Regions from separate parts of the Mycobacterium spongiae genome, predicted to be linked through region 1. Evidence: predicted binding sites of a transcription regulator. Region 1 holds the regulator's gene; the other holds the start of a gene.
What was found. Region 1 encodes LexA, which represses DNA repair genes until DNA is damaged. Its sites were predicted from a motif close to CGAACANNTGTTCG; they were not measured.
Positions count from the first base shown of each region.

Region 2: the regulator LexA is predicted to act here: its motif matches at 1,196-1,209, upstream of ruvC (crossover junction endodeoxyribonuclease RuvC).

Region 1 covers NZ_CP046600.1:1,961,176-1,966,645, forward strand. The annotation lists gene F6B93_RS08055 (TerC/Alx family metal homeostasis membrane protein) at 1-576, opposite strand, end outside; gene F6B93_RS08060 (LGFP repeat-containing protein) at 872-3,130, shown strand; gene lexA (transcriptional repressor LexA) at 3,170-3,916, opposite strand; gene F6B93_RS08070 (LysM peptidoglycan-binding domain-containing protein) at 4,190-4,684, shown strand; gene nrdR (transcriptional regulator NrdR) at 4,850-5,314, shown strand; gene F6B93_RS08080 (peroxynitrite isomerase) at 5,314-5,470, shown strand, end outside.
Region 2 covers NZ_CP046600.1:2,081,190-2,086,659, reverse strand. The annotation lists gene ruvB (Holliday junction branch migration DNA helicase RuvB) at 1-25, opposite strand, end outside; gene ruvA (Holliday junction branch migration protein RuvA) at 22-621, opposite strand; gene ruvC (crossover junction endodeoxyribonuclease RuvC) at 618-1,172, opposite strand; gene F6B93_RS08665 (DUF4178 domain-containing protein) at 1,320-1,928, shown strand; gene F6B93_RS08660 (DUF4178 domain-containing protein) at 2,027-2,644, shown strand; gene F6B93_RS08655 (DUF2617 family protein) at 2,655-3,149, shown strand; gene F6B93_RS08650 (DUF4247 domain-containing protein) at 3,146-3,577, shown strand; gene F6B93_RS08645 (DUF350 domain-containing protein) at 3,610-4,068, shown strand; gene F6B93_RS08640 (polyamine aminopropyltransferase) at 4,065-5,470, shown strand, end outside.

The sequences.
Region 1 (5,470 bases):
GACGGTGAACAATCGGTCGCCACGGTAGTTGGGGGAGGTCCGCAAGAACCGGTCGGCGATCCGGGCGAGGACCGACTTCTTGACAAACCTGTTGAGAGGGTCGGCGGGGCGGCCTTCTCGCGCTGCGGGTTTGGCGAGTTTGACTGCCATGACGAGCAACACCAGGCTGAACAGATAGAACGCCGAGTGGAAGTTCTTGATGAGCGCAGCGCCGATGAAAATGAAACCGGTGCGCGTGACGAGCGCGAACGCGATACCGAATAGCAGCACCTTTTGCTGCGCGAAGCGGGGAACGCCGAAGCTGCTGATAATGACCAGAAATACGAACAAGTTGTCGACTGACAGGGCCTCATCGGTCAGGTAGCAGGCGTAATACTCGACCGCCAACGAAGGGCCGCCGAAGATGAGTACACCGATGCCGAACAGGACCCCGATACTCACAAAGGTTGTGGACTGGACAACCGCCTGACGCAACGTGGGCACCCGCGCCCGGCGTACGTGCACGACGTAGTCGATCGACATCAAGCCGCCGATCATCATGACGGTGAGGGCCCAGAGGAGTCCGGAAGCACCCATTTCAGCTGGGTTTCCTCTCAGGCAACATGCGGGTCGGCGCTTTTCGGCACCGCAAGTCAAACCAAGCCAAACATTGCCTGGGCGCAGCGCGGTTGCTGGCAGTACTGGCGCGGCATCGCATCATTTCGACATCAGCTGGGTATCCGTTTTCGTAACATTTGCGGATTTACTTCGCAAATGTTGTTCGCTAGAGCAAAGTTGTGCGAGTCCTGCGACAATACGAACCGTAGCGCAGCGGTGTCCTCGGTGGGGTTCACCGCCTCGCGAGTGGGTAGGTCATGGGCTGGGAGGCTCTGTGAATGGACAGAGAGGTCAAGTGAGCAAGCTAATTGCGCGCGCGCTGATCGGCTTGGCGACCACCGTGGTGGCTGCCGTGTTGCTGGCGCCCGCCGCGGTAGCTTCTCCGATAGGTGACGCCGAAGCGGCAATCATGGCTGCGTGGGAGCAGGCAGGCGGCGAGACTTCCCTACTTGGTGCCAGGGAAGGCGACGTCTACCCCGTTGGCAACGGCTTCGCCCTCGACTTCGACGGCGGCAAGATGTTCTTCAGCGAGGCCACCGGTGCCAGATTCCTTTATGGCGAGGTCCTGGACAAATACGAGTCGCTGGGCGGACCCGCCGACAGCGATCTGGGATTCCCGACCATCGACGAAGTTCCCGGCCTGGCCGGACCCGACAGCCGGGTGAGCACGTTTTCGGCCAGCGACAACCCAGTGATTTTCTGGACTGCCGTGCACGGCGCCTTCGTTGTGCGCGGGCCGCTCAATGCCGCGTGGGACGCACTCGGCAGCTCGGGGGGAGTTCTCGGTGTCCCGATCGGTGATGAAACCTACGACGGCGAAGTCATCTCCCAGAAGTTCAGCGGGGGTGAGGTCTCGTGGAACAGGCAGAGCAAGGAGTTCACTACCGTTCCGGCGGTCCTTGCTGACCAGCTCGGCGACGTGGACGTGCCAGTCGATCCCACCGCCGCCATCAACATGGCCTGGCGTGCCGCCGGGGGAGCCGCAGGGCCGCTCGGCGCGAAGAAAGGGGAGCAGTATCCGATTGGCGGTGACGGGATCGTTCAGGATTTCGTTGGCGGCAAGGTCTTCTTCAGCCCGGCGACCGGCGCCAACGCCGTCGAAGGCGACATCCTGGCGAAATACGAGTCGCTGGGTGGGCCGGTAGGCAGCGACCTGGGTTTCCCGATCGCTAACGAGTCCGACGGCGGTATCGCTCCGGCCAGCAGAATCGTCACGTTCTCCGCGGCCGACAAACCCGTGATCTTCTGGACGCCGGACCACGGCGCCTTCGTCGTACGGGGAGCTATGAAGGCCGCGTGGGACAAGCTCCGCGGTCCCGTAGGCCAGCTCGGTGCGCCGGTCGCCGACCAGGCCGTGGATGGCGACGTTGTCTCGCAGCAGTTCTCCGGCGGCACGATCTCGTGGAACCGTGCGGATAACACGTATGCCACCGACCCCGCGAACTTGGCCCCGCTGCTGTCCGGATTGCAGGTCCCGGGGCAGAACCAGCCAAGCACCTCGGAGGCCCCCCCGGAAGGCACAAAGTTCACCTGGCATTGGTGGTGGGTGATCGCGGCCGTGCTGGCGGTGCTCGTGATCGCGTTGCTCGTACTGCTGGTGGTGGGTCTGCGCCGGCGTCACTCGGGCGACGATTCCGGTGATTACGAGCTCGATCAGGACCCGGACGCCGGGTACGACGCCACCGCCGAGGGACGTTGGCCGCCCGACGATCTCGACTTCGGCTCCGAGCAATTCTCGTTCGGTGAGCAACACCCGTCGGAGCATCTGGCGCCAGAGGCCGGACCCGTGTCGCCGATCAGTTGGCCGCGCGGTGAGGCGGCGGCTGCCGGTGTGGCCGAGCTTGCCGCCAGGGGCGAAGCGTACGGCGACGACGACATGTTTGGCGCCGACGAAGGCTATGGATTTGAGGGTCTTGAAGGGCCTGAGGGCGTTGAGGGGATTGAGGATGAAGACCCCGACTTTGTAGACACTACGCCCACACCCGTCGTCTCATACGCCGATCTGTCTGGTGCTTCGGAGGAAGCGGTTCCTGAGCCCGTCGTTCCGGAAACCGTGGCTCCGGAAACCTTCGCTACCGAAACAGAGGTTCCGGATGCCCGCGTTCGGGATGCCGTTTTTGGGGGCGCCTACGTAGCGAGTTCGGCCGCCGACGCCGCCGGCACCGCCTCACCTCAGGAGGCTGACTCGAGCCCCGACGAGCGAATCGGGCGACATGCGGCGGTGGATCACGACGCCTATGCAGGGGAAGCCCGGCGGGCGACCGCAGAATCTGCCTCGGACCCGTACCGGGTTCGCGCGGAAGGGATTACAGCGTCCGCCGGGCCGCCCAGGCCGAGTCCGGCCGTGCGCCCGACATTACACTTGCCCCTTGAGGATCCATACCAGGCGCCGGACGGATATCCCATCAAGGCCAGCGCCCGTTTCGGCCTGTATTACCTGCCCAGCGATGCGCTGTACGGGAACACGCGCGCCGAAATCTGGTTCTCTAGCGAAGAAGCCGCACAAGCGAACGGGTTCACGCGAGCGGACTAGAACTCGGCCCCGGGGCCATGGGTGGGGTTTTCGCGCGCGCTATACCTTGCGGATCACGGTGACGACTTTGCCCAGCACGGTGGCGTCATTGCCGGGGATCGGATCGAAGGCCGGATTGTGCGGCATCAGCCACACTTGACCGCCCGCGCGCTTAAACGTCTTGACGGTGGCCTCGCCGTCAAGCATCGCGGCGACGATGTCACCGTTGTCTGCGACGTTTTGCTGCCGCACTACCACCCAGTCTCCGTCGCAAATCGCCGCTTCGACCATCGAGTCACCGACTACCTTGAGTAGGAACAGCGTGCCCTCGCCAACCAACTCACGCGGCAACGGGAAAACATCTTCGACGGCTTCCTCGGCAAGGATCGGACCGCCGGCGGCGATGCGTCCGAGGACGGGGACAAAGGTGGGTTCTGGTAACGCGTCGGAGCCCGCCACCTCGGTGGCTGGCGCTGTAGCGCCGTCGTCAGCACCGCGCACGTCCACCGCGCGCGGGCGGTTCGGGTCCCGGCGCAGATATCCTTTGCGCTCGAGGGTGCGGAGCTGATGCGCCACTGAGGACGTTGAGGTGAGGCCGACCGCATCGCCGATTTCCCGGATGCTCGGCGGGTATCCGCGTGTCGTGACCGAAGTCCGGATGACGTCGAGAATGGTGCGTTGACGCTCGGTGAGCGCCGAGTCCATGGAACGCAGGCCGGTATCCGAGCCAGTGGCGCCGCTGACGACTGTGCCCATCGTTCCCCCGCCCGATCGCTCGCCAACCCGGGTGTCGTTGCTGTCGCTCATGGCCCCGAATGTAGCTGGAACCAGCCCAAGAATCAAACATGTGTTCGAGCTGGCGTGTCGCGGGACTGCTGCTGGTGACCGGTCGGCAATCCCGGCGGTTTGTCGGTCGGGCAGATCTGTCGGTGGCGTGGTCTAGCGTTTCGCGCAGGCGACACGCATCGATCAAATGTTCGGGTATCGAACACACGAGCGATTACGCTGTCGAACGTACGAGCGAGAAACGCCCCACCCAGAGAAGCTAGAGAAGGCTGAGAGAAGGCTGGAGGAACAGGAATGACACTCATCCACGCTGGCGCGCCGTCTACCGCGAGGCCGCGCGGGCCCTTCAACAGGCCGGCTGGTCCGCCGTCGGTTGGCAGGGCGCGGGTGGACCGATCGCGCCGGCCCAGCCCGTCTCGCCCCGAGGGTCCGCCGTTGTGCTACCGGGGCACCGGTGTGGGGATGTCGGCCGCAGCTCACCGTCGGCGCCCCGTCTCGCCAGCAACGACGCTGGCGTTGGCGCTGCTTGCCGCGCTGATCACCGTCTGGCTCGGGCTCGTGGCGCATTTCGGGGACCTGGTCAACGGCGGCTCGGCCGATTCGGGTGCTGACATGCCGGACAGACTTGCCGTCGTGCGCGTCGAGGCCGGGGAGTCCCTTCGCGACGTGGCGGCTCGGGTGGCCCCAGACGCGCCGGTTCGCGAGGTAACAAGCCGTATCCGCGAACTCAACGCTCTGCCGTCGACGACGCTGGCCACAGGCCAGACGCTCATTGCGCCGGTGGGCTGACGGTGCTCGCGGGTGGGGTACGAAAACGGCAGTGTGCCAACGTTGCTCGTTGATGCCGGCGCCGGGCGATCATGGATCTCGGCGGCATTGGCCCTGCCAGGCACGACGCAGGTACGCTCGGAGTCGTCTGCGATACCCGGATGTCAGCACGGCGAAGGAGCGGCCATGCACTGTCCGTTCTGCCGGCATCCCGATTCACGCGTGATTGACTCTCGGGAAACCGATGAAGGTCAGGCGATCCGACGGCGTCGGTCCTGCCCGGAGTGCGGGCGACGATTCACCACCGTAGAAACCGCAGTCCTCGCAGTGGTCAAGCGCAGCGGTGTCACGGAGCCTTTCAGCCGGGAAAAAGTGATCAGCGGCGTGCGGCGGGCCTGTCAGGGGTGCCAAGTCGATGACGACGCGTTGAACCTGCTGGCCCAGCAGGTTGAAGATTCCGTGCGTGCGGCCGGATCGCCGGAGGTGCCGAGTCACGAGGTCGGCCTCGCCATCCTCGGGCCGTTGCGCGAACTCGACGAAGTGGCGTACCTGCGGTTCGCGTCGGTATACCGGTCCTTTTCGTCGGCCGACGATTTCGCGCGGGAGATCGAGGCTCTGCGCGCCCACCGCAACGTATCGACACCCAGCTGATGAACCGCGGCGGCCCGGACCTACACCCTGATCTGGCAGCGCTGGCACCGCTATTGGGCACCTGGGCGGGGCGGGGCACGGGTAAGTATCCGACCATCCAACCGTTCGAGTACCTGGAAGAAGTTGTGTTCTCCCATGTGGGTAAGCCGTTCCTGG
Region 2 (5,470 bases), 120 kb from region 1:
GGTCTGAGGGCTCCTCCGAGCTCATCGGGTCTTGCCCAGCAGCGACAGGGCGGCACGCAACGCACTCGATTTCGTCGCGTCATGGTCTCCGGCCAGCACCTTGTCCGTGGCCTCCTCGGCCTGTTTGGCCGCAAATCCGAGGCCCACCAGCGCTTCCACCACGGGGCTGCGCACTGCATGACCGTTGACGGGCGCTACGCCCCCGGCGGGTGACACACCGGAGGGGACCACCTTGTCGCGCAGCTCCAGCACCATTCTGTCGGCACCGCGCTTACCGATGCCGGGCACTCGGGTCAGTGCCGCGACGTTTCCGTCCGCCAGCGCCTGCCGTAACGCCGCGGCGTCGTGCACGGCCAGTGCCGCCATCGCCAGCCGAGGCCCGACGCCGGAGACCGACAGCAGCGTCAGAAATAGGTCGCGCGTCTCGCCATCGGGGAACCCGTACAACGTCATCGAGTCCTCGCGCACGATCATCGCGGTGATAAGCCGGGCCTGGGTCCCCACCTGCAACGTCGCCAGCGTCGATGGCGTCGCGTTGACCCGGTAGCCGACGCCCGCTGCCTCGATCACCACATGATCGAGCGCCACCTCGAGCACCTCGCCCCGGACCGCGGCGATCATCGAGCGGCCTTCAGCTTGGCCACGTAGCTGCGGCGCTGCTGCGCGGCGAGCGCTTCCGCTTTGGCCATCCGGGCGATCATCGGCGCCCGCCAGCAGTGGCAGATCGCCAGAGCCAGCGCGTCGGCAGCGTCAGGCGGCGTCGGTTTGGCTTGCAGCGCAAGAATTCTGGTGACCATCGCGGTGACCTGCGCCTTGTCGGCGGCACCGTTGCCGGTAACGGCCGCCTTGACCTCGCTGGGGGTGTGGAAATGCACGTCGATATCGCGCTTAGCCGCCGCGAGGGCAACGACTCCGCCCGCCTGGGCGGTGCCCATCACCGTCGTCACGTTCAACTGGGAGAACACCCGCTCGATGGCCACCACCTCCGGGAGATGGGTGTCCAACCAGTGCTCAACCGCATCGCTGATGACCAGCAATCGCTGCGCCACTGGGGCGTCTGACGGGGTACGCACCACATCGACGTCCAGCGCAGTGAGCTGCCGACCTCGCCCGCTCTCCACCAGCGACAGCCCGCATCTGGTCAACCCGGGATCAACACCCAATACCCGCACTGCCTGCTCTCCCCGCTCTGTTGCGAACAACTGTTCGATACAGTAGTGGCTCGCACCGACATGCGAGCGCAGGACACGCTAGCCGGCCCGGGCCGGATTGCTACCGTGAAACCCATACTGGTTGATGCCCGGGCCCGGAAGGCTTGCGTGGGAACACTGCTGGTCGTGGCCGCCGTGGCCCTGTACATCGCGTCGATCATGGTCCTGCGGAAGGGGCTGCGACAGCCCAAGTCACCCACCCAGCCACGCAAGCGCGAGAACCCGCGGTCACCGAGCTCGATGCCCCAGTTCGGGCCAAGCCATCTGGGTCCCGGTGCGATCGTCAGCTACGGCGGAGTGGACTACGTGGTGCGCGGGTCGGTCACCTTCCGCGAGGGCTCATTCGTCTGGTGGGAGCACCTCTTGGAAGGCGGCGACCAGCCGATCTGGTTCAGCGTCGAGGACGACGACGGCGGGCCTGAACTCGCCATCTGGATCAAGCGCACGGATCTCGAACTGGAACCTGGCGGCATGCACGGGGTCAACGGCGTCGTGTACCGGGAAGCCGATCGCGGCACTGCCGAGTACAGCACCGAAGGTACGACGGGCCTGCCGCCGGGCGGCGAGATGGACTATGTCGACTACTCCGACGACGACGAGACCGCGCTGCTCTCGTTCGAGCGCTGGGCACCGACTATGCCATGGGAGATATCGACCGGCAGATCGGTGCAGCCCGGCGAAGTCACCGTCTACCCCGCGCCCCCAGCCTCCGCGTAGGACCCCAGACTCCGACCACCGTCGTGACAGCGGTCCCCCGAAAGCTGTTACGTTAAACCGCGCCATCTCTATGCCGTGCGCGGTACGGAAAGGTACGCATGGGAAGTCTGCTGGTGATGCTCGCCATAGCGCTCTTCATCGCCGCCATCGTTGTTCTCATCAAGGCGAGCCGGCGGCCAAGAACCTCGGACAGACCAGACAGACGAAGCCAGCGGCAGGATCCGCTCTCCTTCAACGCGATGCCGCAGTTCGGACCGCGCCAACTCGGTCCCGGCGCGATTGTCAGCTACGGCGGGATCGACTACGTCGTTCGTGGATCGGTCACCTTTCGCGAAGGCCCGTTCGTGTGGTGGGAGCATCTGCTGGAAGGCGGGGACGAGCCGATCTGGTTCAGCGTCGAAGAGGACGAGGGGCGCCTTGAACTCGCGATGTGGACCAAACGCACGGATCTTGCGATACAGCCCGGCGGCGAGCACGTGATCGACGGCGTCACTTTTCGGGAATCAGAACGCGGTCGCGCCGGATATACCACCGAAGGCACCACGGGCCTACCCGCCGGCGGCGACATGGACTACGTCGACTACGCCAATGCCGACGAGACCGCACTGCTTGGATTCGAACGTTGGGCGCCCACCATGCCGTGGGAGATATCGATCGGCAAGTCCGTGCTAGCCGGCGAGCTCACGGTCTACCCCGCACCCCCGGCCTCGGCATAGGACCGCGTCGGTGCCACTTCATCAGCTCGCCGTAGCTCCGGCGGACATATCGGGAGCGGTGCTCGGCCTCGCCCTCAACGCGCCCACGCCGCGTCCGCTGGCCAGTTATCGACTGCGCCACCCCAACGGCAGCGCTCTGTTTCTCGGAGTCCTCGGCGCCTCGCACGTGGTCGCCGTCGACGGCCACTTCTCCGAGGAGGTTTCCTGTACGGCGCGCAGTCATGGCGGCGATCTGCCCGAACGCACCGACGCGCCCGGCTACCACCTTGAATCTCACACCGAGGCACGCACCGAAGCGGCGTTTCGGCGGCTGGCGCACCATCTGCGCGAGCGGTGCGACCACGAACCCGGCTGGCTCGGCGGCACGTTCCCCGGCGATGACGCCGCGTTGACCGCGCTTGCCGCCCAACCCGACGGGACCGGCTGGCGCTGGCGCACATGGCACCTGTACCCGACCGGCGGTGGCGGGACCGTGGTCCACACGACGAGCCGGTGGCACCCGTGAGTCGCAACCGCATGTTTGTTGTTGCCGGCGCGCTTGCCCTCGCCGCCACCGTGGCGCTGATTTTTGGAATAAACCTGCTGAGCAAGGACATCGGCACGTACATCGCGGCCAACTATCGCGAGGTATCTCGCGATGTGAACGGAACGAACTACCTCTGCGGCGGATCGCGCGCGGAGGTGGTCGCCGCGCTCACCAAGCAGGAGGAGCCCGCAGCGCGGGCGTCCTATGGCACCAGCGAGTACCTGCGCTTCCGACGCAAGATCGTGATCATCGGCCCCAACGGTGGTTATCCGTGCATCATCCGGGTCGAGAAACTTAGCGGCGGATACAACCACGGCGCATTCATTTTCTTGGGTCCTGGGTTTTACCCGGGAGCTCCGTCGCGAGGTTCCGGTGGCAGCTCCGGCGGCCCGGGCGGCAGCAAGTAGACGCAGGTGACGCACACGCAAAGGAGACAGTCATGAACCAGGCCCGAGTCGAGTTCGGCACCCTGACCATTGATCCGCTCATCCGCGGCGCGGTCGCGAGTGTTTTGTACTTCCTGGTCGCGTTCGCTGTCCTGCTGGTCGGCTTCGTGATGGTCAACCTGCTGACCCCGGGAAATCTGCGGCAACTGGTGTTCGTCGACCGGCGCCCCAACGCGGTCGTGCTCGCCTGCGCCATGTATGCCGCGCTCGCCATCGTCATCATCAGCGCTATCTTCACCAGCTCCAGCCAGCTGGGCGAAGGGCTGCTCGGGGTTGCGGTGTACGGGTTTGTCGGCGTCGCCCTGCAAGGGACGGCGCTGGTCATTTTGGAGATCGCGGTGCCGGGTCGCTTTCGTGATCACATCGAGGCGAGGCAGCTGCATCCCGCCGCGTTCGCCACGGCGGTGATGCTGCTGTCGGTGGGAGGTGTGATCGCCGCCGCGCTGTCATGACCGCTACCGAACATGCGCCGACCGACCATGCGTCGACACCCTCACCGGCGCCCGGAGGGGGCCGGTCCCCGGAGCCTCCGAGGCGCTGGCGGGCGCTGCTGCTGGCCGCCGTCGCGGCATGTGCGGCGTGCGGCATCGTCTACGAACTAGCGCTGCTGACGCTGTCGACGAGCCTCAACGGTGGCGGCATCGTGGCCACGTCGCTGATCGTCGCGGGGTACATTGCCGCACTGGGGGCCGGCGCCCTGGCGATCAAGCCCCTGCTGGCCCACGCGGCCATCACGTTCATCGCCGTCGAGGTGGCGCTGGGCATCATCGGCGGCGTGTCCGCGGCGGCGCTCTATGTGGCGTTCGCGTTCCTGGATGCCGCGGATGGCTCAGCCTGGGTGCTCGCCGTGAGCACGGCCCTGATCGGCGGCCTGGTCGGTGCCGAGGTTCCGCTGCTGATGACGCTGTTGCAGCGCGGTCGGGTGGCTGGCGCGACCGATAGTGGCCGCACGTTGGCCAACCTCAACGCGGCCGACTATCTGGGCGCATTGGTAGGCGGGCTGGCCTGGCCATTCGTGTTGCTGCCCCATCTGGGAATGATCCGGGGGGCCGCGGCGACCGGGATGGTGAACCTGGTGGCCGCAGCCATCGTGGCCATTTTCTTGCTGCGGCCGGTGGTTTCGCCCCACCAGTTGCTCACGGCGCTGTGCGTGCTGCTGGCGGCGTTCGGGCTGCTGGTCACGCTGCTGGTGCGGTCCCGAGATATCGAGACCACCAGCCGCCAGCAGCTCTACGACGACCCCATCATCGCCTACCGCCACACTGCCTATCAGGAAATCGTTGTCACCCGCCGCGGCGACGACCTGCGGCTCTACCTCGACGGCGGCTTGCAGTTCTCCACCCGCGACGAGTACCGCTACACCGAAAGCCTGGTCTATCCCGCGTTGCGCGACGACGCCCGCTCGGCGCTGATCTTGGGCGGTGGCGACGGCTTGGCAGCCCGCGAACTGCTGCGCACGCCCCGAATCGACACGATCGTGCAGGTCGAGCTCGACTCCGCCGTCATCGAATTGGCGCGCACGACCATGCGCACCGCCAACAGCGGCTCGCTGGACAATCCCCGCGTGCACGTCGTTATCGACGACGCAATGGGCTGGCTACGCCACGCCCAGATCCCCTCCGGTGGTTTCGATGCTGTCATCGTCGACCTGCCCGACCCGGACACGCTCGTGCTTGGTCGGCTGTATTCCACTGAGTTCTACGCCCTGGCCGCGCGTGCGCTGGCAGCCGACGGGCTCATGGTGGTGCAGGCCGGCAGCCCGTTTTCCACACCGATGGCGTTCTGGCGCACTGTCTCGACCATCGCCGACGCCGGGTTCTCGGTGACGCCGTATCACGTCCATGTGCCCACGTT